3 regions of the Bacillus sp. ISL-35 genome follow, and region 1 is predicted to be linked to each of the others. Evidence: a T-box and tRNA genes for the amino acid it is inferred to sense, from the RefSeq annotation. Region 1 holds a T-box; the other regions hold tRNA genes.
What was found. A T-box is a leader RNA that pairs with one kind of tRNA and senses whether it is charged. The one in region 1 lies ahead of argS (arginine--tRNA ligase), so its partner is inferred to be a tRNA-Arg.
Positions count from the first base shown of each region.

Region 2: it has a tRNA-Arg gene. The T-box ahead of argS (arginine--tRNA ligase) is inferred to sense a tRNA for this amino acid. The anticodon was not compared.
Region 3: it has a tRNA-Arg gene. The T-box ahead of argS (arginine--tRNA ligase) is inferred to sense a tRNA for this amino acid. The anticodon was not compared.

Region 1 is NZ_JAGGQK010000014.1:238,893-249,630, reverse strand. Features, by position in the region: gene J7E38_RS18940 (HIT family protein) at 1-324, shown strand, start outside; gene J7E38_RS18935 (hypothetical protein) at 377-547, shown strand; gene J7E38_RS18930 (class I SAM-dependent methyltransferase) at 602-1,342, opposite strand; gene J7E38_RS18925 (hypothetical protein) at 1,473-1,907, opposite strand; gene J7E38_RS24200 (hypothetical protein) at 2,017-2,145, opposite strand; gene J7E38_RS18920 (hypothetical protein) at 2,285-2,545, shown strand; gene J7E38_RS24380 (OsmC family protein) at 2,546-2,815, shown strand; gene J7E38_RS18910 (RNA polymerase sigma factor) at 2,937-3,482, shown strand; gene J7E38_RS18905 (hypothetical protein) at 3,466-4,374, shown strand; gene J7E38_RS18900 (GNAT family N-acetyltransferase) at 4,464-4,940, shown strand; T-box leader at 4,980-5,193, shown strand; gene argS (arginine--tRNA ligase) at 5,237-6,934, shown strand; gene J7E38_RS18890 (HesB/YadR/YfhF family protein) at 7,008-7,304, opposite strand; gene J7E38_RS18885 (TIGR04053 family radical SAM/SPASM domain-containing protein) at 7,475-8,644, opposite strand; gene J7E38_RS18880 (hypothetical protein) at 8,874-9,335, shown strand; gene J7E38_RS18875 (DUF1657 domain-containing protein) at 9,496-9,699, shown strand; gene J7E38_RS18870 (DUF1657 domain-containing protein) at 9,752-9,955, shown strand; gene J7E38_RS18865 (DUF421 domain-containing protein) at 9,967-10,738, shown strand, end outside.
Region 2 is NZ_JAGGQK010000004.1:419,145-429,882, reverse strand. Features, by position in the region: gene eno (phosphopyruvate hydratase) at 1-808, opposite strand, end outside; gene gpmI (2,3-bisphosphoglycerate-independent phosphoglycerate mutase) at 835-2,373, opposite strand; gene tpiA (triose-phosphate isomerase) at 2,366-3,127, opposite strand; gene J7E38_RS08035 (phosphoglycerate kinase) at 3,262-4,446, opposite strand; gene gap (type I glyceraldehyde-3-phosphate dehydrogenase) at 4,576-5,583, opposite strand; gene J7E38_RS08025 (sugar-binding transcriptional regulator) at 5,634-6,659, opposite strand; gene J7E38_RS08020 (glutaredoxin family protein) at 6,783-7,043, opposite strand; gene rpoN (RNA polymerase factor sigma-54) at 7,206-8,549, opposite strand; tRNA gene J7E38_RS08010 (tRNA-Arg) at 8,719-8,790, opposite strand; gene clpP (ATP-dependent Clp endopeptidase proteolytic subunit ClpP) at 9,155-9,760, shown strand; gene J7E38_RS08000 (HPr family phosphocarrier protein) at 9,826-10,083, opposite strand; gene whiA (DNA-binding protein WhiA) at 10,103-10,738, opposite strand, start outside.
Region 3 is NZ_JAGGQK010000028.1:24,643-35,380, reverse strand. Features, by position in the region: gene J7E38_RS23230 (DUF6359 domain-containing protein) at 1-1,537, shown strand, start outside; gene J7E38_RS23225 (acyl-CoA thioesterase) at 1,669-2,136, shown strand; gene gerE (spore germination transcription factor GerE) at 2,380-2,604, shown strand; gene J7E38_RS23215 (MarR family winged helix-turn-helix transcriptional regulator) at 2,794-3,252, shown strand; gene racE (glutamate racemase) at 3,263-4,060, shown strand; gene J7E38_RS23205 (GerMN domain-containing protein) at 4,198-5,268, shown strand; gene rph (ribonuclease PH) at 5,381-6,136, shown strand; gene J7E38_RS23195 (XTP/dITP diphosphatase) at 6,150-6,743, shown strand; gene J7E38_RS23190 (metallophosphoesterase) at 6,749-7,273, shown strand; tRNA gene J7E38_RS23185 (tRNA-Arg) at 7,395-7,471, shown strand; gene ilvE (branched-chain-amino-acid transaminase) at 7,800-8,702, shown strand; T-box leader at 8,762-8,998, shown strand; gene ilvB (acetolactate synthase large subunit) at 9,084-10,738, shown strand, end outside.

The DNA.
Region 1 (10,738 bases):
ATGGAAACGGAACATAGTCTCGCATTTTATCATACGCGCCCTTATTATGAAGTACATATCATTGTCATTCCCAAAAAACATATACAATCTATCTTGACTGTCACGGCCGAGGAAAAGGATCTACTAGAGGATGTGCTCCAGGTTGTCAGGGAAGTAGCAGCAAGGCTTGAAAAAGAATATGGGGCCTGCACCATTTCTACAAATGTAGGAAACTATCAAAGCAATAAACATATGCATTGGCATGTCCATTATGGTTCGAGGGTAAGAGACGAGAAGGGACAGCTGCTTAATGGTCAAAGCCCCCAAAATAGTAGTTTAGTATAGTAAAGGTTGAAACTAAAGGACTATACGGATTTGAGCAGATGGAGGGATAAGATTGAAGACTAAACTAAATGGTGCCCAGGGACTTTTTTCAGCCTTTTTTATTGCAACCATTTTGACCCTAACTAGTGGAATTGAGTGGGATAACAGATTTTACCATGGTTTTTATGCTTTTATAATTAGTCTTGCTGTATTTTTTATATCAAAGAAAATCATTAAAGACTGACTGGAAAAGGACTTTTAATTAAGTCCTTTTCTTTTGGCATCGTATAGTAGGTCTCTAACTTTTCACACATTTAAAAATGATAGTCGTCGGAACGGCCTTAACTTTCTCCCAGTTATACCACCTGTTAGAATCTCTCGACAATAATTCTTCGGAAACTCTGATTTCTTCTATTATTTTTTCGATTTTAAAACCGGTTTTGATCATTGAATTGACATAGGTGCTGATCTTATGCTGCTGCATGATGGCGGGATGGTTCCATGCCTCATGGTCATAAGGACCTTCCTCATGATAAGACTTTGTGAATAAAAGTCCATGCTCTGTATTTCGCACCCGGCTAAACAGTGGATGCTCCCAGCTGAAAATAAACGATCCGCCCGGCTTCAAATAATGATTGATGTTAGTCAGCGTCTGTTCCAGATTGGTTGTCCAGCCTAGAGCAAAAATAGAGTATACAATATCAAAATGGCTTTCAGGAATTCCAGGGTTCACTTCCATAGGAGATTGAAATAATTTGACATTCGTCCCTTGTAATAATTCTGCCGCCGCCTGAATTTGTGAGCTGGATAGATCGAGACCCCACAGCTCGTCGACATTTTTTTCGTGCATGTATTTCAGGGAATGCCCGCTTCCGCACCCGATATCCAATACTTTTTTATGATTTAAATCCCCGAATAGGTTCAGTTCCTTTTCGTCAGGAGCAAAAGGACCATATTCCGGCAAAGCCGTTCTGCCAAAGAAGTTTTGGGCCACTTCATCCCAGCTCGTCTTATTGATTGTCAAAGTATCAGTATTCAAAATCAAAAACCTCCAATTCATGATATGACAGTATTCTTCAAAAATCTGTTAAATCCTTTTTAAAAATCATGAACAGAGGGTATAAACTAGAAAAAGAGTCTTCATATATGGATGAAGGACTCTCTGTTCATTACCGTCTTCTGCGGCGTTTGAGGGATTTCACTTCTGACTCCAGGGCCGCCAAACGCTGGCTTTTTTCTTCTAACTCGATTTTCGTTTGTTTCAATTCCTCTTTTATAGCATTCATACTGGAGGTAAGCTGATCAAACGCCTGGCTAGAAATCTCTGATTTGTCACTATTATTTTCTGGTTGATTCAATGAATTTGAGAGAAGGGATAAAGTAGCAGGATTGATGATACTTTGTGCTGTTGTTAACAATGAATAAATACTTTCTTGATTTATACGGTTTGTTTCATGCGGTTTCAGATATACCGATTCCTCACCGTTTGTTTCATGTGGCAGCTTCTTAAAGATAGCCTTGGTAAAATTAAGTACCTCATTTAAAGAGGGGTCTTTTTTCAAACGGTCAATGTCAATATCCAGGTTTAAGTCATTCTCTTTCATCCTCATCGATCCTTTCATTATATGGGTCCCCCTGGCCATTTCCGGTATAGCCAGGGAGCCAGACACAAGGTTCAGGTTTTACATCATTTGAAGAGATTAAGCAGCACCATTATTGGTTAGCATCCTTTACTTCGCCGATGCAGGTGTATAGGACATCAGCAAGTTCATCCTGGTTCAACAAGATAGCAACGACCAAAGCCAGCGCTAACAATAGTACTACGATAGCAGTGATTAACATCTCCCCACCCCCCTTCTGTTAAGAAGATAGGTAAGATCCGAACCTTACAACAACAGCATATGTAAAAATATCGGACGAGCATCAGCTTGTATCATATAAAATAAAATAAGGGCAGCCTATTTTATGAGAAGGATTTTATTTGAAAAATAATACCCTTTCCATTATGGTGATAGTAACTAAAAAAGGAGGGATCGTTTCATTGTCCGAACCAATTGCCTTAACAAAAATAACGGTAATTCAAAAGGATATTTCCAATAAAATTAAACAAGCATACATCGATGGTTTTCAAGAACCTTTGTTATTCGGTGTTCATGGGGGAGTAAAACAATTCTATGGTGTCAATCCAGAAGTGGAATACCCTTCAACCCTGGACCATATTGTTGCTGCTGCCGGCGGCTGACTGGTCGGCACTCTATCAGGCGCGCTGGAGGCGCGTAAAATACCAACTTCACCCGATAAAGTAAAGGCGCAGGTGCAAGGTACGATTGAAGCACCTGAAGGAGTATTGAAAATAACGAAGATCAGTTGTCATTATATGCTTAAGATTCCAGCAGGTAAAAGGGAAGCAGCCGAAAGGGCGTTGAATGTTTTCGAAAGAGGATGTCCGGTTTCCCAAACATTAAAAGGCAGCATACAATTTGAACATACATGGAATATAGAAGAAGATTAAAAAATGGGCCACTATCTTAATAAGATAAGGGCCCATTTTACTTTATAATGGAAAAAAGAGGAGGAAAAGTGTCACATTATTGATTCTTCTTCGACCTATCTTTTAGATAGGGGAAAATGAGGTGGGGAAAATTAGTGATAACTTAAAAGAACAAAAAGTCATGGAATGGTATGAATTGTATTATAAGGATATTTACCGTTTTATCTATTATATGCTGGGGGATCGCCAATCCTGTGAGGACCTGGTTCATGATACATTTCTGCGTGCTTATACTTCCTTTGAGAAATTTGAAAAGAGGGCGAGTGTAAAGACCTGGCTTTTTAGCATTGCAAAGCACCTCGTATTGGATGAAATACGCAGGCGGAAAAGAAGAAGGATTTTCACGTTATTTTCTGAGGGGCAAGACATAGCATCACCTCTAAACATCGAACAATATATAGAAAACCGGGATATGGTAGAAAGGAGCCTGAAAGCAATTCAACAGCTTAAGCCTGACTACCGGCTTGTGATCACTCTGAAAAAAATCGAGGAATGTTCCACTAAAGAAGTTGCCGAAATCCTGGGCTGTTCGGAATCAAAAATCAGGAAAACACTATCGAGAGGACTTGCGGCACTAAGAAAAAAGGATATAGGGGAAGGAGGCGGACATAATGAGCAAATTTTCTGAGGAACAATGGGAATTGCTAAAAAAGCTAACACCAAGTGAAAGCGAAAGGGACCGAATGAGGATGCATTTAAGGTCATCCATTCGAAATAGTAAAGCACAAAAAAAGAAGCAAAGAATTTTTGACTTGAAAAACGTGGTGTTAACGTCGCTATTCCTGCTTTTATCTGCTGGCTTGTTGTTTCAAGTTCAAAAATATGATCAACGTGAAGACAGAGCAGGTCATTCACAGGCTGTCAAGAAGTTCATTCTGACTTGGGATTTAGATACTGTATACAGTGAAAGAAGTCAGGAGGGCTATGATTTTTATAAAAAAGGAGAATCTGAAAAGGTTGGTTTTGCCGAATTCGTGAATGATGGTAAAAAGAAAGAAATCCTTAGTTCTAAAGCAATGAATGTTGAAGATGAACTTCAGAATTTTCCCTATCCGACAAAATTATATATTGAACATGTAAAAATGATGGATGTCAGCCTCCGGTATCACTTCTTTGTGGAAGCGGGCAATGAAACATTATATTTGAGCTTTGATTATCCAAAGCTTGAATATGCAGATATATTTCAGATTATTGGGTCACTTAGACTCAAAAATCCAGCCCCTTATCATCACGAAAAGCCGCTATATGTTACACATGGCTATGGAAATCTTCCTTATCCAGTAGGGTTACAGCCGGCAGAAATCAATGGGGACACTGAAAAATATATATGGGACCGAGGTACGGACCGAAACATGAAGGATTATCTTGCTAAGATACAGGCAACAGATGTTTGGAAGCAGACTGGAGGAGAAGGTTCATCCTTTATTTTTGAGTCTGCTGATGGCATGGTAATAGTTAAGATAACAAGAGATGTGAAGGAGCTTACCTATCAATACACTTATCCTGGCAGAGAGGAGTAAAAAGGAAAGCGGGTAAAGAAAAAAGGGATTTCCTCTTATTTTAACGAATAATTATATGTAAAAATTCAGTTTTAAAAAGGGGAATCCTTGTGATCGATTTGGTACGTGTGAAACAGGAGGATGAGGCGATCCTCCAAAATCTGATTCAATTCTATATTTACGAGTTTACAGTATTTCAGGAAATCAAACTTGAAGAGAACGGAAGTTTTGCACCGTTTGATTTGAAACCATATTGGACCGACCCGATTCTCCATGCTTTCTTCATCATTCATGAAGGTGAAAATGCTGGATTTGCCATGGTTGAAAGCGGAGAGTCTAATGTCATCCTGGAATTTTTTATCATGAGGAAATTTTACAGAAGAGGGTTTGGCAGAATTGCGGCATTAAGACTTTTTGATCAATTCCCGGGCAGATGGAGTGTCCTTCAGGTAGAGAAGAATGAACCAGCGAGGAGTTTTTGGCGGAAGGTTATAGGAGACTATACCGATGGAAATTATATTGAAACCTTTAATGATAACAATTGTTCAACCCAGGAATTTAATACAGTATTAGCGGTAAAAAAATGATTGCAAATGATTAAAGTTGTTGTTTATAATGGTAAAAATATCTAATCGATGAGAAAGAGAGTAGTTATCCTTCTTTGCATTAGCGAGCCAGGGTCGGTGAAAGCCTGGTGCAACAGGGTAATGAAGCGCACTTTTGAGATGCCTCCCTGAAAACCAGTAGGGTTGGCCGGAACGAACTCCGTTATCAATGAAAGCAGGTTCTTTTTCAGGAACAATTAGAGTGGTACCGCGGGATTAAGCTCTCGTCTCTTTTTAGAGGCGGGAGTTTTTTTATTTTTTAAAAAGGTGGGTCTACTATGAAATACGGCAAAAAATATTCTGAATTACTCGCCCAAGAATTCAATGGAATACTTTCTTTGAACGATATTGAACGTTTGATCGAAAAACCGAAATTCCTTCAACAAGGAGATTTGGCCTTTCCTTGCTTCCAGATGGCAAAAATCCTGAGAAAGTCTCCTGTAGAGATTGCCAAGGACATCAGCCATAAGTTGCAGTCCAGAAATGAATCTGACTTTGACCGTTTTGAAGCAGTTGGCGGATATGTGAATGCTTTTTTGAATAAATCAAAAGCAGCTGCTGAAATCCTCCATGAAATTACAGAAAAGAAAAACCATTACGGAGACCGTAATTGTGGACGTCAACAGATCGTGACTATTGATTTTTCCTCTCCTAATATTGCCAAACCCTTTTCCATGGGGCATTTGCGTTCAACCGTTATAGGAAATTCCCTTTCGTTAATTTATGAAAAGTGTGGCTTCAGGACGATTAAAATAAACCATCTGGGAGACTGGGGGACACAATTTGGCAAACTGATTACTGCCTATAAGCTATGGGGCAGTGAACAGAAAGTGAAAGAGAGTCCGATAAAGGAGCTTCTTGCCCTTTACATTAAGTTTCATGAAGCCGCAGAAATCAACCCTGAACTCGAACAAGAAGGCCGAAATTGGTTCAGGCGCCTTGAAAATGGGGATGTAGAGGCTCTCGAACTATGGAAATGGTTCAAGGAAGAATCATTGAAAGAGTTCAAAAAGATTTATGATCTGCTGGGTATTGAGTTTGATTCATACGCTGGGGAAGCATTTTATAATGATAAAATGGAGCCCATCGTAGAACTTTTAGCCGAAAAAGAACTGCTTGTGGAATCGGACGGGGCTATGGTCGTTCAATTGGAAGATGCTGCCCTGCCTCCATGCCTGATTAAGAAGTCAGATGGCGCTACATTGTATGCGACCCGGGATTTGGCCGCGGCCAAGTATCGATATGATCAGCATACATTTGTCACATCTTTATACGTTGTGGGAAATGAGCAAAGTCTTCATTTTAAACAGCTAAAAGCTGTGCTCGCAAAAATGGATTTTGAGTGGGCGGATAGGATCATCCATGTCCCTTTTGGAATGATGCTGAAAGATGGCAAAAAAATGTCGACGCGCAAAGGGAAAGTTGTTTTACTGGAGGATGTCCTTAGAAATTCGATTGAGCTGGCAAAAAAGAATATCGAGGAAAAAAATCCACTACTCGAAGATAAGGAAGAAACAGCTGATCTGGTGGGTACAGGAGCAATCATTTTTCACGACCTGAAGAATTTTAGAATGAATGATATTGATTTTTCCCTGGAGGAAATGTTGAAGGTAGAAGGAGAAACAGGTCCATATGTGCAATATACAAATGCCAGGGCCAAAACCATATTAAGAAAGGCAGCAAGCTCAGTAACCGATGTGGAAATCAAGCTTGAAGGTAATGCTGAATGGCCCGTTGTCACCGAACTTATGGCTTTTCCTGAAACGGTTATAAGAGCTTTCGACAAAAATGATCCATCGCAAATCGCAAAATATGTGCTGAATCTCGCCCAGGCTTTCAATAAATATTATGGAGAAGTACGGATTCTGCAAGAAAATGAGGAAAAAGATGCACGCCTGGCTTTGGTGAGTGCAGTCAGCGTTGTTCTTGAAGAAGGCCTTAGACTTTTAGGAATCAAGGCTCCAAAAGAAATGTAATAAGAGCTCCTGGCCCTGCCGGGAGCTCAACTTCATTCTTTATGCAAGGATTGCTGCTATTTATAGAGTGTGTTTAATGATGCTCAAGGTATTTTGTAAATATTTCACCGGCAGTATCGCTGTACTTTATTTCTACATCTGTCTGATTAAAGAACCAGGTGTCATTGGACTCTACATAAAATGTAATTCCGTCAATTTCCTGCTGTTCTGCGGCAATGGCTGGAGCTTCTAGCGAAAATGCCAGGCTGTAGCCTTTATTCTTGTCGCCAAACCCGGCATATTGAGGATAAAGGCGGATGTGAAACGGTTTTGGTGTGTCGAATTCTCTTTCAAACCATTTAAATGCTTCTTGATCAATCTTGATTGTCATATTTGCACCATCCTTTCGTTAACTTTATTGTAAAACTTGGATGGTATTGTTTTCCGTGCTTTATGTCACAGTAAAAGGTGATGTCATAAAAGGTTCAATATTGTCCAAAGAAGGATTCTAGATTTGAATTAGAACCGAACACTAAATAAAGAAAGCTCCTTGAACAGGGGCTATCGGCATGATATCGGCGATTTTGTTTTGCGCATTGCCTCCGGGATATAGACACAGAATGGCTCGCTGCCCATGTAGTCGCCTGTGATTGCATAGGTTCTTGAACGGGACCCTCCGCAGACATAGCGGAATTCGCAAACACCGCATTTTCCTTTGTATTGATCGGGATTACGCAGGTCCTTAAAGATTGGAGAGTTGCGGTAAATGTCCGCCAACGGCTTTTCACGCACATTTCCGCCAACTAAAGGAAGCAATCCGGATGGCATTACATCTCCTGTGTGAGAGATGAAAACAAATCCATTGCCATCATTGACACCTTTTGGGGCACGTTTCAGGCCATCGATGACTGAAGCCATATCTTTCGTTAATGTGTCTTCATACCGGATTACATCCTTGTTCACGCTATGTTCCCTGGCTTTTTGTTGGAAAACCACACGGCGGTAATGCTGAGCTGCCGTCGTTTTAATATCATATGGAGCAGTCTTGCTTAATTCATACAGCCAGCGGAACACTTTTTCATGTTCTGCAGGTGTCAGACAGGCATCCAGCTGGCCTCGGCCGGTAGGGACCAAAAGAAATATGTACCACATCACAACTTTGAGTTCTTTCATCAGTTCAGCCATTTGTTCAAGGTACTCATAATTATACCGTGAGATGACTGTGTTAAGCTGCAATGGCATTTTTAATTCATTTAGGTATTTAACTTTTTCGATTGTCAGATTGAATGAACCAGGAGTTCCTCGAAAATGATCATGTACTTCCGGAATAGGTCCGTCCAGGCTGAAAGCCCATCTGGATAATCCAACTTCCTTAGCTCTAAGCATTTTATCTTTTGTTACATTATCTGTAGCGCTTGGTGTCATCGACACACGCATGCCTTTCTTCACCGCATATTCAGCAAGCTCAAAAAGATCTTCTCGCATCATACAGTCTCCACCTGTAAACACAAGCATGGGGTTGCCCATTTCATGGATTTGATCGATTAGCCTCAGTCCTTCCTCAGGGCTTAATTCCATTGGGTCAGGCCTGTTTTGTGCATCAGCCCGGCAGTGGATACATTTTAACTGGCAGGCCCTGGTCACTTCCCAAATAACAATATAAGGGTTTATGTTAAAATCAATTGCAGCTGGATGGCTGCCAGTGGAAAGGTTATGTCCTGTTTCAGGCACTTTAATCACCTACTTTTCATCATTTATTCATATATTATAAAGTAGGCGGGAAAATTTTCATGTAAGGAATGTTACATAATAACGACAAAAGGTTTATGCGAAAAATGAACCATTGAAGCCCCTCAATATTAGTTTCGAAAAAAACTGAAAATTTGAAACTTACTTCTCCGCATAGCCGTCTAATTAATTAGAGGTAAAGATTCATAACTTTTTGAAATGGGGGAGTTTGGTGAAAACAATTCTATTGGGAATCTCAGCTTTATTATTGTTAGCCGTAATCGTTGGCTGGAATACATATAAAAGCTATAGACCAACTCCTCCTGATTTAGAAATGATTGTAGACAAACAAACGGTGGAGGTCAAAGCTGCAACCTATTCATTGAGAAAATGGGGGAGGGCAGCAGCGGCAGATGCCAATACCGATCCTGCATTATTTGTAAGAGAAACTCCTCCGATTAAGGTCGGTCGTAATGACAGCATTAACATGCAGTTTGAGCATTCACCCGTTTCTGTGACATGCTATTTATGGGATATGGAAACAGGAGGACTCGCATATAAAAGCCTGGATGGATTACCATTGGATCTTGCTCAATTGAAAGTTTCTTCGGGTGATTATGCAATGGAAATCCGGGCCAAATGGGAAGTTGGCTACGCACTTTACAATACGAGGATACAAGTGAATGAGGAATAGTCATGGAGAAATATTGTTATATCAGCCGAAATGGCTATTTTTTTTTGCATAAAATAGTCTGAAGCAGGGATCAATGAAAAAGAATATAGCAGAGAATAATTCAATCCATAGTAGCAATACTAAAACAGTACCAATATTATTTCAGAAAGCAGGGGATAGGATGACAGTTGGAGCTCAGGTTAAACAAACAATGGCAGGTTTGAAAAGTGCCCAGGCTAGTTTGGAGACTTTTGCACTCGGTACAGAAAATCAGCAGGCAAAACAGATTTATCAAACTGCAGCACAACAGACACAAGCAGTAATTGACAGCCTTCAGCCTCGCCTGCAGGAAATTGAACAAGAGGAACCACAATATAAGCAGTAATCAGGGAGGGCAGGGCAACCCGCCCTCTTCTGCATCAAAGAGGTGATGATAAATGACAGTAGGTTCGAATGTGAATCAAGTTTTATCGACGATAAAAGGGATAGAAGCGCAACTGTCTGCAATGGCCTTAAACTCAACGATTCCGGAAGCAAGCAGGGTTTTCCATGAAACCATGCTTGTCATCACGGAAATCAAGACAGATTTAGAAAAACGGAAAATCCAGGTAGAGATAGAAGAACCCCAATATAAAAACTAGAAGGTGAAGCAATGAATGATATTACACATATTCTTGTCTCATCCATATTGTTTGCAATCACCTTGTACGCAATTACCAAGATAGGCGGGAAAAAACAGCTTTCCGAGTTGTCATTCTTCGAATATATTTCAGGAATTACAATAGGTAGTATTGCCGCGGAAGTCATCATGGGACTTGACGGGAATTTCTTCCATGGTGTATTAGCGATTATGATATTTGGTGCGTTTACATATTTTCATGACGTCATTGGCGTTAAGAGCAAAAAGTTCAGGGATGTATTTGAAGGAAAAGCAACAGTGTTAATTAAAGATGGGAAAGTCCTTGAAGAAAATCTTAAGAAAGAAAAATATACCATCGATGAATTGAACTCTTTATTGCGCCAGAAAAATGTTTTTAAAACAGCAGATGTCGAATTTGCAGTTCTGGAACCAAAAGGGGACCTGAGTGTCTTGTTAAAAAAAGAACTGCAGCCTCTTACGGCGAAAGATTTGAATCTGACAGTGGCTCCAGAGAAAGAACCGTATACCGTAATCATGGATGGAAATATACTGAACGATTCATTAGCTTCTGCAGGCAAGAACAGAGGGTGGCTGGATATAGAATTAGCAAACTTAGGTGTAACGGTTGATAATGTATTTTTGGGACAGGTGGATTCATTCGGAAAGCTCACCATTGATACTTATGATGATCAGTTTGAGATTCCAGCTCCGCAGCCGAGGAAACTATTGCTCGCGATGATGAATAAATGCCAGGCAGATTTAGAATTATTTGCTCTCGGGACAG
Region 2 (10,738 bases), on a different contig from region 1:
CAGAAGTTTTAACAACGCCTTCACCAGAAAGGTGGTACTTGCCGTCTTCTTTGTTGTAGAACTCAGAAGATGCAGCGTCCATAGCAAGCATCACTTGCTCGCCTGGCTTGTAGCCCGCTTTTTCGATTGCTGTAACGATTGTTTGAAGTGCTTCTTCGTTTGAACCAAGGTTAGGAGCGAATCCGCCTTCGTCACCTACAGCTGTGTTCAAGCCTTTTTCTTTAAGAACAGACTTCAGGCTGTGGAAGATTTCCGCACCCATACGAAGTGCTTCACGGAAGTTTTCAGCGCCAACAGGCATTACCATGAATTCCTGGATGTCCACGTTGTTGTCAGCGTGCTCGCCGCCGTTCACGATGTTCATCATTGGAACTGGAAGCTGCTTGGAGTTGAATCCGCCAAGGTATTGGTATAAAGGAAGGTCAAGATAGTCTGCAGCAGCGTGTGCGACAGCCATGGACACGCCAAGGATGGCATTAGCGCCCAGTTTGCCTTTGTTCTCTGTTCCGTCTAATTCGATTAGTGCCTGGTCAATTCCAACCTGGTCAAGTACATTGAACTCTTCGCCAATAAGGAATGGAGCGATGATTTCGTTTACGTTATCAACTGCTTTTAAAACACCTTTTCCAAGGTAACGGTCTTTGTCGCCGTCACGAAGTTCAACTGCTTCGTATTCACCAGTTGAAGCACCACTTGGTACTAGTGCGCGTCCGAATGCGCCCGATTCTGTGAAAACTTCTACCTCAACTGTTGGGTTTCCGCGGGAATCCAATACTTCACGTGCGTATACGTCTGTAATAAATGGCATAGGTATCTCTCCTTATAATTTAAAGTTTATTTTTTGATTAACGATTTTCCAGTCATTTCAGCTGGCTGGTTCAGTCCCAGCAATTCAAGCATTGTTGGTGCCAGGTCGCCGAGGATTCCGTCTTCACGAAGCTCCACGCCTTCCTTCGTCACAATGACAGGTACCGGGTTAGTCGTGTGTGCGGTCATCGGATTGCCTTCAAGGGTAACAACCTCATCCGCGTTTCCGTGGTCAGCAGTGATGATCACTGTTCCGCCTTTAGAAACAATCAGGTCAACGATGCGTCCAAGGCACTCATCCACTGTTTCGACAGCCTTGATGGTTGGCTCAAGCATACCTGAATGTCCTACCATGTCCGGGTTCGCAAAGTTCAAGAGAATCGCATCGAAGTTATCTGCCTCGATTTCCTTGATCAATGCATCTGTCACTTCATAAGCACTCATTTCCGGCTGAAGGTCATAAGTCGCAACCTTTGGCGAATTGATCAGGATCCGCTGCTCGCCAGGGAATTCCTTCTCACGGCCGCCGCTCATGAAGAACGTCACGTGAGGGTATTTTTCCGTTTCTGCAATTCGAAGCTGGGTCATTCCTGCCTGGGAAATCACTTCACCAATAGTGTTATCCAAGTTGGTAGGCTCGAACGCCACATAACCGTCAACCGACTCACTGAAGTGTGTCAGGCACACAAAGTGAAGGTTCTCAGGATGGCCTTCGCCGCGATCGAATGAACGGAAATCTTTATTTGTAAAAGTGTTCGAAATCTGGATTGCGCGGTCAGGACGGAAGTTGTAGAAAATCACAGCATCGTCGCTTTGGACCGTCGCAACTGGTGATCCATCTTTCTTAACAAGGACAGATGGAACAACGAATTCATCAAAAATCCCGTTATTGTAGTTATCTTCGATGAGTTCCATTGGGTTCGAATACGTAGGTCCGTCGCCGTACACCATTGAGCGGTAGGATTTCTCCACACGCTCCCAGCGCTTGTCGCGGTCCATTGAATAGTATCGCCCGGAAATCGTCGCAAATTCACCGACTCCGATTTCACTCATTTTTTCAAGAGTTTGTTTGATATAGCCTGGCGCAGTTTGCGGGCCAACATCACGGCCGTCAAGGAAGCCATGTACATAGACCTTAGTCAGGCCTTCATCAGCTGCAAGCTTTAATAGAGCAAACATATGCTCAATATGGCTGTGCACTCCGCCGTCAGACAGCAAACCCATCAGATGAAGGGCGGTGCCTTTTTCCTTTGCATGCTTGATCGCTGCAAGGAAGGTTTCATTCTTTTCAAATTCGCCTTCACGGATGGAAATGTTCACGCGTGTAAGGCTCTGGTAAACGATTCGGCCGGCACCGATGTTCAGGTGGCCTACCTCAGAGTTACCCATTTGGCCCGCTGGAAGGCCGACCGCTTCGCCGCTTGCCGTCAAATTCGCGTGCGGGAAACTGTTCCAATAGCGGTCAAAATTCGGCTTTTTCGCTTGCGCAACGGCATTGCCTTTCGATTCAGGCCGGCATGCGAAGCCATCCAGAATGATTAATGCTGTTGGTGACTTTTTACTCATTCTTACCTGCCTCCAATAGCTGCAAGAAGGAATCTGTCTCAAGGCTTGCTCCGCCGACCAAAGCGCCGTCGATGTCAGGCTGTGACATGTATTCCTTGATGTTAGCTGGCTTTACGCTTCCGCCGTACTGGATACGGACTGCTTCAGCCACCTCTGGTGAAAATTGCTCTGCAACCACCTTGCGGATGTGAGCGCAAGTTTCGTTCGCATCTTCAGCTGTGGAAGATTTGCCTGTTCCGATCGCCCAGATCGGTTCGTAGGCGATGACAGTTTGTTTTACCTGCTCCTCAGTAAGTCCGTTAAGCGCAGCTTTGATCTGGCCGCCGACAAACTCGTTTGTTTCGCCGTTTTCGCGCTGTTCAAGCGTTTCGCCGCAGCAGACGATTGGAGTCAGATTGTATTTGAATGCAGACAATGTCTTCTTATTAACTGTGTCATCCGTCTCATTGAACATTTCACGGCGTTCAGAGTGGCCGATGATGACGTATTTCGCACCGATGTCCTGCAACGCTTTCGGGCTTACTTCGCCTGTAAAAGCACCGCTTTCTTCAAAGTGCATGTTTTGTGCGCCGATTTCAACGTCTGAATTCTGTGTTAGCTCGACAAGCTGACCAAGGAACAAAGCCGGAGCACAGACAACAGATTCAACATTGTCCTTTGATGGAACAAGTCCGCTTACTTTTTCGATGAAATCTTTTGCTTCAGGCAGCGTTTTATGCATTTTCCAGTTACCTGCAATGATTGGTTTTCGCATGCTGACACTTCCTTTCAAGATTGCTGTTACTTTAAAAATTACATTCTAGATGTTGGGTCTTACATAGCGGGCGGGGCAACAGTCATCAGGATCCGCACCCTTGCACTGCTGCAACACCGCTCCGAATTAAAATCTTACTTATCGTTCAATGCTACAACGCCTGGCAGCTGCTTGCCTTCCATGAATTCGAGGGAAGCTCCGCCGCCTGTGGAGATGTGGCTCATTTTTTCAGCAAGTCCGAATTTCTCGACTGCTGCTGCAGAGTCGCCTCCGCCGATGACTGAATATGTATCGCTTGCATCGGCTAATGCTTGTGCTACAGCTTTAGTTCCTTCTGCGAACTTATCGATTTCGAATACGCCCATTGGTCCGTTCCAGATAACCAGTTTGGACTTCTGGATGACATCGCGGTAAGTTTCAGCTGTCTTCGGTCCGATATCGAGAGCTTCCCAGTCTGCAGGAATTTCTTCAATCGGAACGACCTTTGTATTTGCATCCGCAGAAAAATCGTCGGCAACGATTGCGTCAACTGGCATGTAGAAGTTCACGCCTTTTGCCTTTGCTTTTTCCATGAAGCTTTTAGCCAATTCTATTTTATCTTCTTCTAAAAGAGATTTGCCGATTTCGTGGCCCTGTGCTTTTACGAATGTATAAGCCAGTCCGCCGCCGATGATCAGGTTATCTACTTTTTCCAACAGGTTGTCAATAACGCCGATTTTGTCTTTTACCTTCGCGCCGCCTATGATTGCTGTGAATGGACGCTCTGGGTTTGACAATGCTTTTCCAAGTACTTCAAGCTCTTTTTCCATCAGGAAGCCTGAAACAGCTGGAATGTACTTAGCGATGCCTTCTGTTGAAGCATGGGCACGGTGTGCAGCTCCGAATGCATCGTTCACATATACATCTGCAAGCTCAGCAAATGCTTTTGCAAGTTCAGGATCATTTTTCTCTTCGCCTGGATAGAAACGGACATTCTCAAGAAGCAGGACATCGCCCTCGTTCATGCTGTCGATTTCAGATTTTACAGAGTCGCCGTAAGCTTCATCTGTTTTCTTTACATCCTTGCCTAGCAGCTCAGACAGACGCTTTGCTACTGGAGTCAAACGCAATTCTTCAACAGCCTGCCCTTTTGGACGGCCAAGGTGGCTTGCAAGAAGGACTTTTGCACCCTGATCAACCAGGTACTTGATTGTTGGCAGCGCTGCACGGATCCTTGTTTCATCCGTAACCTGTCCATCCTTCATCGGCACGTTGAAATCAACGCGGCAAAAAACTCGTTTTCCTTTTACATCCACATCTTTTACTGTCTTTTTGTTCAAGGCTAGAGACCTCCTTTAAAATGGCGCATATGCGCGATTAAGCAGAAAAAGAGGAGAGGGAATTTACCCCGCTCCCCTTTTCATCCCACTACATTATAGTCGTAAATGGATGGTTAATCCAATATTTGCTTACAGACCTTTTTTAGCGATGAAATCAACCAGGTCAACTACACGGTTAGAGTAGCCAGACTCGTTGTCATACCAAGAGATAACTTTTACCATGCTGCCTTCCATAACCATTGTTGAAAGTGCATCGATTGTAGAAGAGTTTGCACAGCCATTGTAGTCGCTTGATACTAGTGGCTCTTCGCTGTATCCAAGGATACCTTTAAGTTCGTTTTCAGAAGCTTTCTTGAATGCAGCATTGATTTCTTCAACTGTTACGTCTTTTTCAAGCTCAGCAACAAGGTCAACTAGTGAAACGTTTGGAGTTGGAACACGCATTGCTCCACCGTTCAATTTGCCTTTAAGTTCAGGCAATACTAGAGAAACTGCTTTTGCAGCACCAGTTGTTGTAGGAATGATGTTTTCCGCAGCTGCACGCGCACGACGGTAGTCTTTGTGCGGAAGGTCAAGAATTTGCTGGTCATTTGTGTATGAGTGAACAGTTGTCATCATACCGCGCTTGATTCCGAAGTTGTCGTTCAGAACTTTCGCAAATGGAGCCAGGCAGTTTGTTGTACAAGATGCATTAGAGATTACATGGTGGTTCGCTGCATCGTACTTGTCGTCGTTAACACCCATAACGATTGTGATATCTTCGTCAGAAGCTGGAGCAGAAATGATAACTTTCTTCGCGCCTGCTTCAAGGTGTTTAGCAGCATCAGCACGCTTTGTGAAACGGCCAGTAGATTCTACTACTACTTCTACGCCAAGGTCGCCCCAGCCAAGTTGAGCTGGATCTCTTTCAGCAAGTACTTTCACTTTGTGGCCGTCAACTACAAGGTAGTCACCGTCAACTGTGATTTCTTCGTTCAATGTTCCGTGAACTGTATCATATTTTAAAAGGTGAGCAAGCATGTTTGCATCAGTTAAATCGTTAACTGCAACTACTTCCACATTAGGGTTCTTCAATGCCGCGCGGAAAACTACGCGTCCAATACGTCCAAATCCGTTAATACCAACTTTTACTGCCATGAGTATTTCCTCCTTTGATTCCTATAAAAGGTGTTGTTTATATTAAGGTGTTACCCTTGTAACAATGTTTTAGCGGCTCCTTCATCCGTGACCAGGATGGTCGAGGAGGGTGCCTGTTTCATATAGGCCCTGATTGCCTTTGCCTTCGACTGTCCGCCGGCAACCGCGATAATATTGCCTATATTTGCGAGATCATCCAGCTGAAGGCCAATCGTCAGCACTTTGTGGACGATTTCACCCTCTTCATTGAAATAATAGCCAAAAGCCTCGCCGACTGCTTTTCCATCAAGGATTTTCTGCAAATCCTCAGGGCTGGTATTGCGGCGTTCCGCCATTGTAATAGCGTCTCCAATACCATGTAAAACCATGCTTGCTGATTTGACTAAATTCCATACTTCGTAAATCAGCGGTTCTTTAATGAAGGACTTGTAAACTTCGGTGCTGACCTGGTCAGGTACATAAAAGACCCGGTTGCGGGAATTCGTGTTGTCCGCCATGATCGCGCAAACCGTGTTTGCCTGATTCTTGACATCCTCGCCGATTCCACCCCTTGCCGGCACGAACACTAAATCCTTTTCGCCAAAGTCGGGAGTCAGGCTTTCCGCCACAGCCGCCATCGTCGAACCTCCAGTTACCGCAATGATATTCTTGCTTTGGAGGAACTCTTTCATACTATCGGCTGTCGCACGCCCCAGCTCGCTTTTCACCCATGGCGACTTGTCGCTGTCCCCTGGAACAACAATGACTTTTCGAATACCCATGCGCTTTTGGAGCTGTTGCTCTAATGTGTTTATACCCATTATGTCCCGCATTACTCTATCAAGACTTTCCAGTATATCTTTTCCCTCTTTGGTCAGCGTCATTCCCGAAACCGACATCGAGATCAGATTCTGGTCTTTCAAAAACTCTACCTCAGAACGCAAAACCCGTTCAGTCAAATTCAGGCTGACCGAAAGGTTTCTCCTGCCAACAGGCTGCATCACGTTTATGTATTGGAGGATGAGGTATCGTTTTTGCATAACTTGCAATAAATCGGGCAATATTCTTTTTTGAATATCAATGAGCGATAAGTCCATGTTGATATTCTCCTTTGTAAGTGATGGACGTCAAATGTCCCGCCAAGACATATTATGTCCCACTTGCGGTAAAAAAAATCACCCCTGCTACAGATTTCATTCTAACAGGAGTGAAAACCTTAATCAACCAATAAACTCAAGCTTTTTTCGTGAAAACGCTTCACTTATGAACTTTTTGTTAATGATTCCGTATTGAAGCTCTTCCCCGTCCAATTCGATAACCGGAATCATAATCCCATACTTCTCAACAAGCTCGTCATCAAGGTCGATATTGATCTCATCTATTGTAAAATTCCAGTTTTGCTGGAGTTCTTCGAGAGTCTCGCGCGCGTTTTCGCATAAGTGGCAGCGCGGACGAGAGTATAGTTTGACTGTTTTTTTCATTTTTGGCTCCTTTTAATGATTGGAATGGGGTTTAATCGCAAACAGATGGTTTTATTCGCAAGGTCAGAGGCTTTATTCGCAAAAAAGAAGTTTATTCGCAAATTAAGGCCCTTTATTGCATAACGGAAATATCATCCATTTTACCAAACAAACAAATAAAATCTAATCAAACCGCTTCCGTTTCGATGAGGATGGAATCCCCAGCTGGTCACGGTACTTCGCGACCGTTCTCCGCGAGACGACCATCCCTTCACGATCCTTGAGCATTTCAACAATAGCCTGGTCGGAAATCGGCTTTCGTTTATCTTCTTCCTTTATATAGTTCTCGATTGCCGCCTTTACAGTTTGCGATGAGGCCTGGTCGTTCTCGGTGGTGGCCACCCCACTTGTAAAGAATGATTTCAATTCATAGGTTCCGCATGGTGTCTGCATGTATTTTTCACGTACAGTCCGGCTGACGGTTGATTCGTGGATTTCCAGCTCATCCGCCACCTCCCTCATCGTCATCGGGTACAGATGGGAAGGACCTATCAGGAAAAAGTCCGGCTGTTTTTCGATGATTTTCATCGACACCTTCATAAGTGTTTCCTTTCGTTGTTCGAGGCTGCGGCGGATCCACTGGTAATCCCCCTGCTTTTCCTGGAGGAATTTATTGACTTCCTGATCCTTATGCTGTGATAACTGCCGGTAATAGCCATCGTTAAAAGAGACTTTCGGAATCAAGGCATCATATACACTTACGGAAAGATCTTCTCCTACACGCTTCACCACTACATCGGGAACAATATAGGCCGGCTTTCCACGCTGAAAAGAAGATCCTGGTTTTGGGTTAAGCTTCTGGATCTCGTCATGGACCTTCTGGATATCCTTCAATTCTATATTTAGTATTTTCGCGAGTGCTTTCCACTTTTTTTCCGCGAAGAGAAGGAAGTGGTCACGGATGATCGTGATGGCCAGCTGATTGGCTGGTGTCCGCTTCTGCCTTGTAAGCTGGAGCAGCAGGCACTCCTGAAGGTCTCCGGCCGCAATACCGGCGGGATCCAATGATTGCAGCTTGAAATAGGCGGAATCAATGATTTCTTCATCCACACCAAACCTTTTTGCAAGATCATCGCGACCCATCTTCAGGTAACCGTTTTCATCTATGTTTTCAATCAACACTGGTAAAATCAATTTCTCTTCAGGTGATGCTTTTAAGGAATTCAGCTGGGCATGAAGGTATTCTTCAAGCGTTTCGCTCTCGCCAGAACCAATTTGTTCAATCAAATTCTTCTGGTCCCGTTCGAACGTCCTTTTTGTCGTCTTCCTCTTACGATCCATATTCGAATCAAAATGAGTAATATTTTTAAAGTCTACTTGCAGCAGGGGGTTTTCCATCGATTTAGCTTCAAGAAACGCCGCAAGCTCCTGCGCTGAATACTGCAAGAGCGCAATTGCCTGGGTCAGCTCCTGAGTCATTGCCAATTTCAACGTCTGTTTTTGAAACAATCCAGCTTTCAAATCCATCTAAGATCACCCCTGCCCTCATTTTACATGATAAACAAGCTTTGGTGTATGGAAAGAATTTGGCATGGTATCCATACGAAAAAAAAGCGCAAGAACCTCATTCAGATTTAGTAATTTCCTATAAAGCAAAAAATGCCTCCGCGCAAAAAGCGCAGAAGCATTTTGGTAACGCCCTCGGCAGGAATCGAACCCACATCTCAAGAACCGGAATCTTACGTGCTATCCGTTGCACCACGAGGGCATGTTTGGAAGTTGGCGTTACGCTTACCTATTATAGGATAAGTTTTCACGGTTTGCAAGGATGATTTTTTGTCAGCAATGCCAGCGCTTTGTTTAAAAATGACAATCTTGGGTAAGATGGATACGGTACAGTAAATTGGAATATATATATTGTCGAACAGTTTATGCAGGCTTTAAAAGCGATTCGTTTGACCTTTATTGACCATGCGTGTATCATTAAACTACATAGGTGTTCTGGCAAACGAACCAGTTTATGCCAGCCTGCAATCTGTCTATTTAAGGGCAGTCATTTGCTTTAAAAAAGGGCTGTAATGCCTTTTTCTTAAAGCGGTGAAATGATCTTACGTTAAAGGAGGAAAACAAACATGAACTTGATTCCTACAGTTATTGAACAAACGAATCGGGGCGAAAGGGCATATGACATTTATTCCCGCCTTTTAAAGGATCGCATCATTATGCTGGGAAGCGGCATTGATGACAATGTTGCCAACTCAATCGTAGCCCAGCTGCTTTTCCTGGAAGCTGAAAATCCGGAAAAAGACATTTCCATCTACATCAATAGCCCGGGCGGCAGCATCACTGCCGGTATGGCAATCTACGATACTATGCAGTTCATCAAGCCGGATGTACAGACAATCTGTATCGGTATGGCTGCATCCATGGGTGCATTCCTTCTGGCTGCCGGAACGAAAGGCAAGCGTTATGCACTTCCAAACGCGGAAGTCATGATCCATCAGCCACTTGGCGGTGCACAGGGACAGGCGACTGAAATTGAAATCGCTGCGAAGCGTATCCTTTTCCTTCGTGAAAAGCTAAATGGAATTCTTTCCGAGCGTACTGGCCAGCCGCTTGAAGTCATCGCGAAAGATACTGACCGCGACAACTTCATGACAGCTGAGCGTGCGAAGGAATACGGTCTTGTTGACCAGATCATCACTCGTAATGTATTGGAAGAAAAGAAGGATAAATAATCGAAATAAAAACTCGCTCTTTAACGGGAGCGAGTTTTTTGTGTTCTTATCAGAAACCTTGTTACTTAATTCTCGTTCTGGATGTATTCAGCCAGTTTCGCCACGGCTTCTTCTTCATCATTTCCATCGGCGATCAGGTTCACTGATGCGCCGGCACTTACAGCAAGGCTCATTAGGCCCATGATGCTCTTCGCGTTTACTTTTTTCCCATCCTTTTCTAGAAAAATATCGGATGAGAACCTGTTTGCTTCCTGCACGAATAATGCGGCAGGGCGAGCTTGCAGCCCAGTTTTCAATTTGACTTCCACTTGTTTTTCAACCATTGCTTTTCCTCCTCTAGCCCTATTTATTTATGGTTTGCCCGGCACGCAGTTTATCTGCTATCTCATCAATTTTTCGCAGCCGGTGATTGATTCCTGATTTGCTGATACTTCCCCCGCTGACCATTTCGCCCAGCTCTTTGAGGGTGACATCCTGGTAATCGACACGAAGCTGGGCAATCTCCCTCAGCTTCTCCGGTAAAATTTGCAGGCCGACTGTATCCCTTATAAATCGGATATTCTCCACCTGCCTTAATGCGGCGCCGATCGTTTTATTCAAGTTAGCCGTTTCACAATTCACAAGACGGTTGACCGAGTTCCTCATATCCCTGACAATCCGGATATCTTCGAATCTCAGCAATGCATTGTGCGCACCGACGATGTTCAAAAACTCGGTGATTTTTTCCGCCTCTTTCAGATAGGTGATGAAGCCTTTTTTCCGTTCCAGCGTTTTGCTGTTCAGTCCGAAGGTGTTCATCAACTCACATAATGAATCATTATGCTGCTGGTACATCGAGGCAATCTCAAGATGATAGGAGGATGTTTCCGGGTTATTCACCGATCCTCCTGCAAGGAAAGCCCCTCTTAAATAAGAACGCTTACAACATTTCTTTTTCACTAATTCATGTGAAATTTCATGGTTAATTTCAAAGCCTTC
Region 3 (10,738 bases), on a different contig from region 1:
AATGACTGAAATCAATGGAACAACGGTAACAAAGCTTGCTTCAGGCACGGAACTGCCCGAGCCGGTCATCATTGGCCAGGACAGAATGCCGCCAACCAAAATTATCGACAATGATCAATTTGGTGTTTTCGACCCAGAAGAAGATGGAATCGATTTTTATGAAAGCCTTGAAGGCATGAGAGTCGGGGTTGAAAGTCCCCAGGTAATCGGCCCTCAGAAATATGGAGAGGTACCCGTCATCGCCAATCAGGTTGAAGGGAAGGTATACAGCCCTCAAGGCGGCATTTTGCTGACGAAGGAAAGCAGCAATCCTGAAAGATTGTTCCTGCTCATCGATCGAGACTTTGTCGCAAAGGCAGGAGACCGTTTTGACGGACTGGTCACGGGGGTTGTAAGTTATAGCTTCTCTAATTTCAAGGTATTGGTCGACCAAGATACACTTCCTGCTTTAAATGAAGCAGAATTGCTTGAAGATTATACGGAGTTGAAAGCGGGAGAAGATCACCTGACAATTGCCAGCTATAATATTGAAAACTTCTCCGCTGAAACTAATGCAGCAAAGACTAAGAGAATTGCTGATTCAATGATTCATAATCTGAACTCGCCTGATATCATCGGACTGGTAGAAGTTCAGGATAATGATGGCCAGACAGCCAGCGGTTCCGCAGATGCATCCCAGAGTTACCAGACTTTGATCGATGAAATCGCGGCACAGGGCGGGCCGGTATACAAATGGACGGATATTGCTCCTGACTACAATCAGGACGGAGGAGCGCCAGGCGGAAATATACGTGTCGGATACTTATATAACCCGGAACGAGTGCAATTAAAAGAGGCCCCTAAAGGCACTTCGACAGAAGCAGTTGCCTATGAGAATGGGGACTTGACTTTGAATCCTGGAAGAATCGATCCGCAGAATCCTATTTTTGAAGACACAAGAAAACCACTGGCTGCAGAGTTTAAGTTCAATGGGGAGGATGTGGTTGTCATTGCCAACCATTTTAACTCCAAAGGTGGAGATGACCCAATATTCGGCAAAACGCAGCCGCCGGTACTAGATAGTGAAGTGAAAAGAATCGAGATTGCCAGATTGCTGAATGAATTTGTGGCAGGCATACACTCTCAAGATCCTGACGCAAATATCGTAGTACTTGGCGATTTGAATGACTTCGAATATTCCAATCCGATTGAGGCGCTTGAAAACGGTCAATTAACAAACATGATTGAAACATTGCCTGCTGGAGAGAGGTTCACCTACAATTATCAAGGGAATTCCCAGGTGCTGGATCATATTCTCGTATCCAACCATCTTGCTGACAGCAGTGAAGTTGATATTGTCAATATCAATTCTTTGTATATGGAAGAGCATGGACGTGCAAGCGACCATGATCCAGTATTAGTACAAATTGATTTTGGGCAAAATCAGTGTCCGAAGCAAAGTGGAAACCCTGTTAAAAGCAAGGTGAAGGACAATAACGGAAAACACTTGGGACACGATAAAAAAGCGAAGGCTTGCGGATATAAAAGCGCAAGCTAATGAAAAGGAAGGATTGGGACTCTCAATCCTTCCTTTTCGTTTTTCTTATCTCTTTTTATTTCCAAACTCCATAAAAATACTTATAATAAAGAAAAGAATGAATGTTCATTCAGTTTACGGGAGGTTTCAACATGAAGAAGATGGAATACATTGACGAGATAGTCAGCTGGGAAAAGGAATTTGATTTTTTTTACCAGGTGAAAGTGCGCTTTTCTGAAACAGATATGTTCGGACATTTAAATAACACTGTTCCGTTTACATATTTTGAACAGGCGAGGATCGAATATTTCAAGAGTCAGGGATTCATGCAGGATTGGGTAAAGCCGGAAAACAAAACAATCCCGGTTGTCGCAGATCTGCAATGCGATTTTTTAAGCCAGATCTTTTTTGACGAGGACCTAAGGATTTTCGTCAAAGCCAACTCGATCGGCAATTCCTCGGTAGACCTTCATTATATGGCAAAGAAAGCCGATGGTTCGATTTGCCTTACTGGCAGGGGGACGATTGTCCAGATTTCCAAGAAGACAGGCAAGGGTGAACCCTGGACAGAAGAAATGAGGGAGCTATTTTTAAAAAGCAAAAAATCCACCGTTCAATAATGGGTGTTCTTAAAGTTTAACTACTTATTTGCATGATTTAAGTCTGTTGCCAGCGCCTGGCATATCAATGAAATAAGGCGTTTGAAAACCAAAATGGACCTGGATTTCAGCCTAATTATAAAAATTGGCCTGAAGTCCCTTAAATATTGTCACTCCACTACTTTCCTTCACATATGATATTTTGACTAAATTTATACCCACCCCGCAGTTCACAGCTGGCGAAGGCAAGGAGGGTTACAATACTTGAAGGAAAATGAATATACTCACAAGCCATTACTCACTAAACGCGAAAGAGAAGTTTTCGAACTGTTAGTACAAGACAAAACAACAAAAGAGATCGCTAGTGAATTATTTATCAGCGAAAAAACAGTTCGGAACCATATTTCAAACGCCATGCAAAAGCTTGGTGTAAAGGGGCGTTCCCAAGCTGTTGTAGAGCTCCTGCGAATGGGAGAGCTAGAACTTTAATCATGACCGGCCCACCGTATGTGGTGGGCCGGTTAAGATGTTTATAGGGGTAAAAACAGGCGGTATCGGAATTCTTTCTTGAAATTTGCTCGAAAAAGGTAGAAAATAAGGGCAATAGTAAAAATCATCTCGGCTTGGATACCAAGTTTTATGGATAATAGAAATAGATTTTTTTAGGAGTTGTTACGGATGAAACTTGAAGGGGTAGAACAAAATCAAGGGCTGGAGACGGTAGCTGATATTGAAAAGGATCTTAGGTACATATCAGGAATTATTAAGCAGAAGGGCCGGGAGATCCTCAGCAATTACACGATTACACCGCCCCAATTCATTGCCCTGCAATGGCTGTTTGAAGACGGTGATATGACGATCGGGGAATTGTCGAACAAGATGTTCCTCGCCTGCAGCACGACGACGGACCTTGTTGACAGGATGGAAAAGAATCAGCTGGTTGTAAGGGTAAAGGACCCGAATGACAGGCGTGTAGTCCGCATCCATCTTCTCGACGAAGGTGAAAGGATCATCGATGAAGTAATCAAGAAACGCCAGCTGTACCTTCAGGAGGTATTGAAGGATTTCTCCGGTAACGAAATCGTATCGCTTAAGGAAGGCCTGGCAAAATTACATCAAGAAATGCGTGGAGAATGAGGCGAGTTTTTTGAATCGACCAATCGGAATCATTGATTCAGGAGTAGGCGGGTTAACCGTAGCCAAGGAAGTCATGAGGCAGCTGCCTTACGAACAGATCATCTATGTCGGAGATACGGCCCGTTGTCCCTATGGACCAAGACCTGTTGAGGAAGTGAAGAGATTCACCTGGCAAATGACCCGATTCCTGCTTGAGAAGAATATTAAAATGCTAGTCATCGCGTGCAATACAGCGACCGCGGTGGTTCTGGAAGAAATCAGGGAAGAGCTATCCATTCCGGTACTGGGTGTCATCCAGCCGGGCGCAAGGACAGCCATCAAGGTAACGGATAATTACAAAATCGGGATTATCGGAACAGAAGGCACGGTTAAAAGCCGTGCGTACGAGCATGCTCTGAAATCGATCAACCGAAAGACTTCTGTAGAAGCACTATCCTGCCCAAAATTCGTGCCGCTTGTGGAAAGCGGGGAATTTGATGGCCGTGTTGCGAAGAAAGTCGTGACTGAAACGCTGAAACCATTGCAGGGACAGGGACTTGATACATTGATCCTTGGCTGTACCCACTACCCTTTGCTTGAGCCGCTCATCAAAGAAGTTATGGGACCTGAAGTGAAGGTCATCAGTTCGGGAGAGGAAACAGCACGCGAAGTGAGTACGATCCTCGGCCACAACGATATGTTTGCAGACCGGGACGAGCTGCCTGAGCATTCCTTTTACATGACAGGATCCAGGACGATCTTTACTGCAATCGCGTCACAGTGGCTCGAAAGGCCGATCGAGAATGCAGAAAAAATCAAATTAGGATGAAATAGAGGCCTCCAGAGATGGAGGTTTTTTTTGTTTACAAATTAAACTGCCATTCCATAAAAATCTTCCCAAAGACGGTCTAAAATATCGAAAGGCTCGTATACATGATAGTACAAACTGTCTTTGGAGGGATTTATATGTCAAAAAATAAAAAGGCTGTGGTCGTTACAGCTGCTACATTGGCAACTACGGTATTCCTGTCAGGCTGTGGGCTTTTCGGTGGCGAGGAGAAGAAGAAGATCGACCCGCCTCAGGATGTGACTCTCATGGAGAATGGGGAGGCGCTTGATGAAAATGTTACGACAGAAACAAAAGAGAATAGTAAAGAAGCGGTGGAGACATCCATCCAGACAGAACTGTACCTGATAGATAAAAATGGGTATGTCGTCTCGCAGACGATGGAACTTCCGAAAACAGAGAGTGTCGCAAAGCAGGCATTGGAATACTTAGTGGCGAATGGTCCTGTCGAGCAAATGCTCCCTAATGGCTTCAGGGCCGTCCTTCCGGCTGACACGCAAATGACAGTGAACATCAAGGACGGGACAGCAACGGTTGATTTTTCAAAAGAATTCGCAACCTATAAAAAAGAGGATGAGAAAAGAATCCTTCAGGCTGTGACCTGGACGCTTACACAATTTGATTCCGTCGATGAGGTGAAGCTCCAGATGAATGGCACGCCGCTCGAAGCGATGCCTGTGAATGGAACTCCGATCGGAGGAGAATTGAGCCGTGCGGATGGCATTAATGTCGACAATTCAGATGTTGTGGATATCACAAATACGAAAGCTGTGACCGTTTATTATATTGGCGGTGAGGAAGGCGCGTACTACTATGTTCCTGTAACCAAGCGTGTCAGCAATGACCAGAAAGATAACATCACTGCCGTTGTCAACGAGCTTGTCGAGGGTCCTGCCTATGCTTCGAATCTGCTGTCTGATTTCGAGTCCGGTGTTAAGCTGCTTGATGAGCCGAAGATTGAAGATGGCAAGGTAACATTGAACTTCAACGAATCGATTTTCGGAAGCCTGGAAGAAAAAATGATTTCCGAACATCTGCTGAATTCACTTGTACTGTCACTGACAGAACAGGAAGGTGTCAAGAGTGTAGCACTGACAGTCAATGGAAAGGCAGATGTGGTGTCAGAAAAGGGCGAGAAACTGGCTGAGCCAGTCACCAGACCTGAAAAAGTAAACACAGGTAGTTTTTAATAACAAAATTTTGATATACTAATTAAAGACATTCAAAGAGGCAGGCGTTTTTCCTGCCTCTTATTTATTGTGGTACAGGCAAATTGCCTAATCATGCTAAGGAGGGCTTTTAATGCGATACGATGGGCGAGAACCTTTACAATTAAGACCAATACATATAGAAACTGATTATTTAAAACACCCTGAAGGCTCCGTGCTGATTTCTGTAGGAGATACGAAAGTAATCTGCACCGCGAGCATTGAGGATCGGGTACCGCCTTTCATGCGCGGCGAGGGAAAAGGATGGATTACCGCTGAGTATTCCATGCTGCCTAGAGCGACAGAGCAAAGGAATATCCGTGAGGCTGCAAAAGGGAAAATCTCTGGAAGAACAATGGAAATCCAGCGTTTGATTGGCAGGGCATTGCGCGCAGTCGTGAATCTCGAGGCCATTGGCGAGCGGACGGTCTGGATTGACTGTGATGTCATCCAGGCAGATGGAGGCACACGGACAGCATCGATTACAGGAGCATTTATTGCCATGGCACAAGCTCTTGAGAAGCTGAGTAAGCAAAAGAAGCTGTCTGCCTTCCCGGTAAATGATTTACTGGCAGCAACAAGCGTTGGTGTTTTGAAAGACGGAGAAGTGGTTGTGGACCTGAATTATGTGGAGGATTCGGCTGCCCATGTCGACATGAATGTGGTTATGACGGGCAATGGAGAATTCGTTGAATTGCAGGGAACAGGGGAGGAAGCTACTTTTTCCTATAGTCAGCTGCAGGAACTGTTGAAAGCTGCACAGGAAGGAATCACGGAATTATTCGAATTGCAGAAAGCTGCACTCGGTGAGGAATTGGCAGCAAAGATCGAGGGAGCAAAAAAGCGCTAGGGGAGATCTTAAAATGGAATCAGTGATTATCGCAACAAAAAATCAGGGGAAAGCAAAGGAATTCGAAAAGCTTTTTTCGCCTAAAGGGCTCACTGTGAAAACACTGCTTGACTACCCGGAGCTTGAGGATGTCGAAGAGACAGGTTCGACTTTCGAGGAGAATGCTGTCCTGAAGGCCGAGACAATTGCCAGGGTGCTCGGAGTCAGGGTGATCGCAGATGATTCTGGACTTGAAATTGACGTCCTGGATGGTCGCCCTGGTGTCTATTCGGCACGATATGCGGGAATCAAAAAGAATGACGAAGCAAACATCGACAAAGTTCTCGATGAACTTCAAAATGTGCCAGAAAACGAACGGACTGCCAGATTTTGCTGTGCATTGGCGATGGCAGAGCCTGGCAAGGAAACTTTGACAGTTTTCGGTACATGCGAAGGAAGAATCCTTCGTGAACGGAGGGGCACCAATGGATTTGGCTATGACCCGATTTTTTTCGTCGAAAAAGAAGGAAAAGCCATGGCAGAATTGACATCTGCGGAAAAGAACAGCATTAGCCACCGTGCCAATGCCATCAGGAAACTGGATGAAGTTCTTAAGGAGCGGGAGTAAACGTTATGACTAAAGTGCTGATTGTCAGTGACAGCCATGGGTCAACAGAAATGCTGGAAGGAATCGAGAGACAGCATGGGAAAGATGTGGACCTGATGATTCACTGCGGTGATTCGGAGCTTTCCGAGAATGACCCTGCCATTGTGAATTTCAGGTCAGTCAAAGGCAATTGCGATTTTTACGGGAATTATCCTGATGATGAAGTCCACGACTTAAACGGCCTGAAAATCCTTGTGACACACGGGCATTTATACTCAGTGAAATCCACCCTCGTGAACCTGTACTATAAGGCAAAAGAAGTGCAGGCAGACATTGTTTGTTTTGGGCATTCGCATTTCCTCGGTGCTGAAATGGTCGATGATGTGCTTTTCATCAACCCGGGGAGCATCAGGCTTCCGCGCGGCCGAAATGAAAAGACCTATGCAATCCTCGAGCTGGATAAGGATAAAGCCATATTGAAGATCTTTGACTATGGTAACGGAGAGTTGTCCGACTTAAGGCAGGAGTTTTCACTTCACAAAAAAGGCTGATACTACTATAATAGTTTTCTGAGGGGGGGGCGATCTTTCCCCTCGGAAAAAAGTTTCGGTTTCTTATTGACATTTCGTTATTTGCCTAATATAATAAATCTTGTCTTTAAAAAACAACCATGTCCCAGTAGCTCAGTTGGATAGAGCATACGCCTTCTAAGCGTACGGTCGGGAGTTCGAATCTCTCCTGGGACGCCATTTAAACTACATATCTTAACTCACCTTCATGAAGGTGAGTTTTTTTTATATTTCTAGAGTCTCAAATCGAAAAAAAATTAAAAATTTATAAATGTGAATATATCAACAATGTAAGCGTATACAAATTGGTTAACAAATCAAAATTATCAAATAATTTAGAAAAAGGGTGTTGACGAGGCTGATAAATGGGCGTAAGATAATCCTCAAATATAAAAAATACAAGTTTCACCAATGCAGTTTTTGCAACAACCCATTGTGTAAAATTGTATTTTTTTTAAACTTAATTTTATTCATTTAAAGCGTCTATTCATTAAAGGAGTGTTGTGTTGTGCCCGAGCAGTGGATCTACTTAAACGGTGAATTCGTCACCAAGGAAAATGCTAAGATTTCGGTATATGATCATGGATTTTTATACGGAGACGGTATTTTTGAAGGGATACGGGTATACAGCGGCAATATTTTCAGGATGGAAGAACATATGGACCGTCTTTACCGGTCAGCTAAATCCATCATGCTGAATATGCCACACTCTAAAGAGGAGTTCACTGATCTTATAGTAGAGACAGTAGGACGGAACCAATTAAGAGATGCCTATATCCGGGTTGTCGTGTCACGGGGTGTTGGTGATCTGGGATTGGATCCCTATAAGTGCCCGAATGCGAATGTCGTCATCATCGTAGAGCCGCTCGCCATTTTCCCGAAGGAATTGTATGAGCGCGGACTTGAGATTGTCACCGTAGCGACAAGAAGAAACCGGCCTGATGTATTAAGTCCTAAAGTGAAATCACTGAATTATTTAAATAATGTCCTCGTAAAAATTGAGGCGCATCTGGCGAATGTGAGCGAGGCTTTGATGCTGAACGACCAGGGCTATGTTGCCGAAGGCTCTGCGGATAATATTTTTATCGTGAGAGGAAACACTTTCCTTACACCGCCAGGGTATGTGGGAGCGCTTGAAGGAATCACAAGGAGCGCGGTGCTTGAAATCGCCGCAAAACTAGGGTACGAGGTGAAGGAAGAACCATTTACCCGCCATGATGTTTACACGGCAGACGAAGTGTTCCTTACCGGAACTGCTGCAGAAGTGATCGCCGTTGTCAAAGTGGATGGAAGAGTCATCGGTGATGGGGTGCCAGGCGAGCATACCCAAAACATCCTGAAGGAATTCAGGGCAAGTGTTGTAGCCGATGGCATCCAGGTCTATCAGGAGGAAGCCCATCAAGTAAGTTAAATAAAATTGTTGATTAATCTTGCAAACGCAACATTACTATCTGAGTCTAATTGAATATAGATAAAGCGAAGACAGGGACAAGTAATTCAATGCAATCAGCATGCACAGAGAGCCGGGTTAGCTGGAAGCCGGTGATGCCGTATTGAATGAACTCACCCTGGAGCACCAGTTTGAAAGGAAACTAGTAAAACTGGTCGAGTGCATCGCACTTGTTATCAAAATCACGAGCGCACGCGTTATGCGTGAAGAAGGGTGGTACCGTGGAACAAGGAGATAAAGCCTTTTCCATCCCTTTGCCTGGGCAACCTTAGGCATATGGAGATGGATGGGCTTTTTTATTTTGAAAAAATACAGTGAATTCAAGTATGGGAGGTTCGATAAATGGAAGCTGCCTTGAAGGAAACAAAGGCTAAAACGAGTGAAGTGAGCGGTGCAGATTTGCTGCTTAAGGCTCTGGAAAAGGAAAACGTCGAAGTCATTTTCGGCTACCCAGGAGGAGCTGTCCTCCCGATCTACGACAAAATCTATGATTCTAAGATTCTTCATGTGCTGCCAAGACATGAACAGGGAGGAATCCATGCGGCGGAAGGATATGCGCGGATCAGCGGGAAACCGGGTGTGGTCATCGCAACTTCTGGTCCTGGCGCGACCAACATCATCACTGGCATTGCCGATGCGATGATGGACTCGCTGCCACTGGTCGTTTTCACCGGCCAGGTGGCGACAGGCGTCATCGGTACAGATGCCTTCCAGGAAGCTGACATACTGGGAATCACCACCCCGATCACCAAGTACAACTATCAGGTCAGGGAGATCAAAGACATCCCCCGGATCATCAAGGAAGCTTTTTATATTGCGACAAGCGGAAGGCCTGGTCCGGTGGTCATCGATTTCCCGAAGGATCTTGCAGCGGGATTACTGGCAGAACCGGAGTCGGCAGACCAGGAGATCCATTTACCAGGTTACCAGCCGACAATCGAGCCGAATTTCCTGCAGGTCAGGAAGCTGTCAGAAGCAGTAAGCAAGGCAAGAAGACCAGTCATCCTCGCCGGAGCTGGCATCCTTCATGCAAAGGCATCAAATCTATTAAAAGAATACGCCGAACAGCAGAACATTCCGGTTGTCCATACACTGCTGGGGCTGGGCGGGTTTCCGGCAGGGCATAAATTGTTCATGGGGATGGCGGGGATGCATGGCTGCTATACGGCCAACATGGCACTCTATCATTGTGACTTGCTGATCAATATCGGCGCCCGGTTTGATGACCGGCTGACAGGCAACCTGCAGCACTTTGCGCCAAAAGCAGCTGTCGCCCATATCGATATCGACCCGGCGGAGATTGGCAAGAACGTCCCTACGCAAATTCCGGTTGTAGGAGATGCAAGGGAAGCTTTAAAACAGCTGCTCAAGCTCGAGGGGAAACCTCCGCAACAGCAAGAATGGATCGAAACTCTCGATACCTGGAAAAATGATTATCCTTTTCATTACGAAGACAATGAAGTCCTGAAACCGCAAAAGGTCATGGAACTGCTCTATGAAAAAACGGCCGGCGAAGCGATTGTCGTTACCGATGTCGGTCAGCATCAAATGTGGGCAGCTCAATACTATCAGTTCAAAACAGCTGATCGGTGGGTCACCTCAGGAGGACTCGGGACAATGGGATTTGGTCTTCCGGCAAGTATCGGCGCACAGCTGGCAGACCCGCAGGCATGTGTAGTCGCCGTTCTCGGTGATGGCGGTTTCCAGATGTCGACACAGGAGCTGGCGGTGATTGCCGAATTCCAGCTGCCGATCAAGATTGCGATTTTCAATAATAAGGCACTTGGGATGGTAAGGCAGTGGCAGGAGATTTTTTACCAGGAAAGGTATTCTCACAGCAAAAATCCGGTACAGCCGTCCTTCGTAAAGTTGGCTGAAGCATATGGCATCAAAGGATTTGAAATCCACTCCGAAGCTGAAGCGCATGCCATCCTCGATGAAGTGCTCAATGACAATGAACCAGTGTTGCTCGATTTCAGGGTGGATGGTGCTGAAAA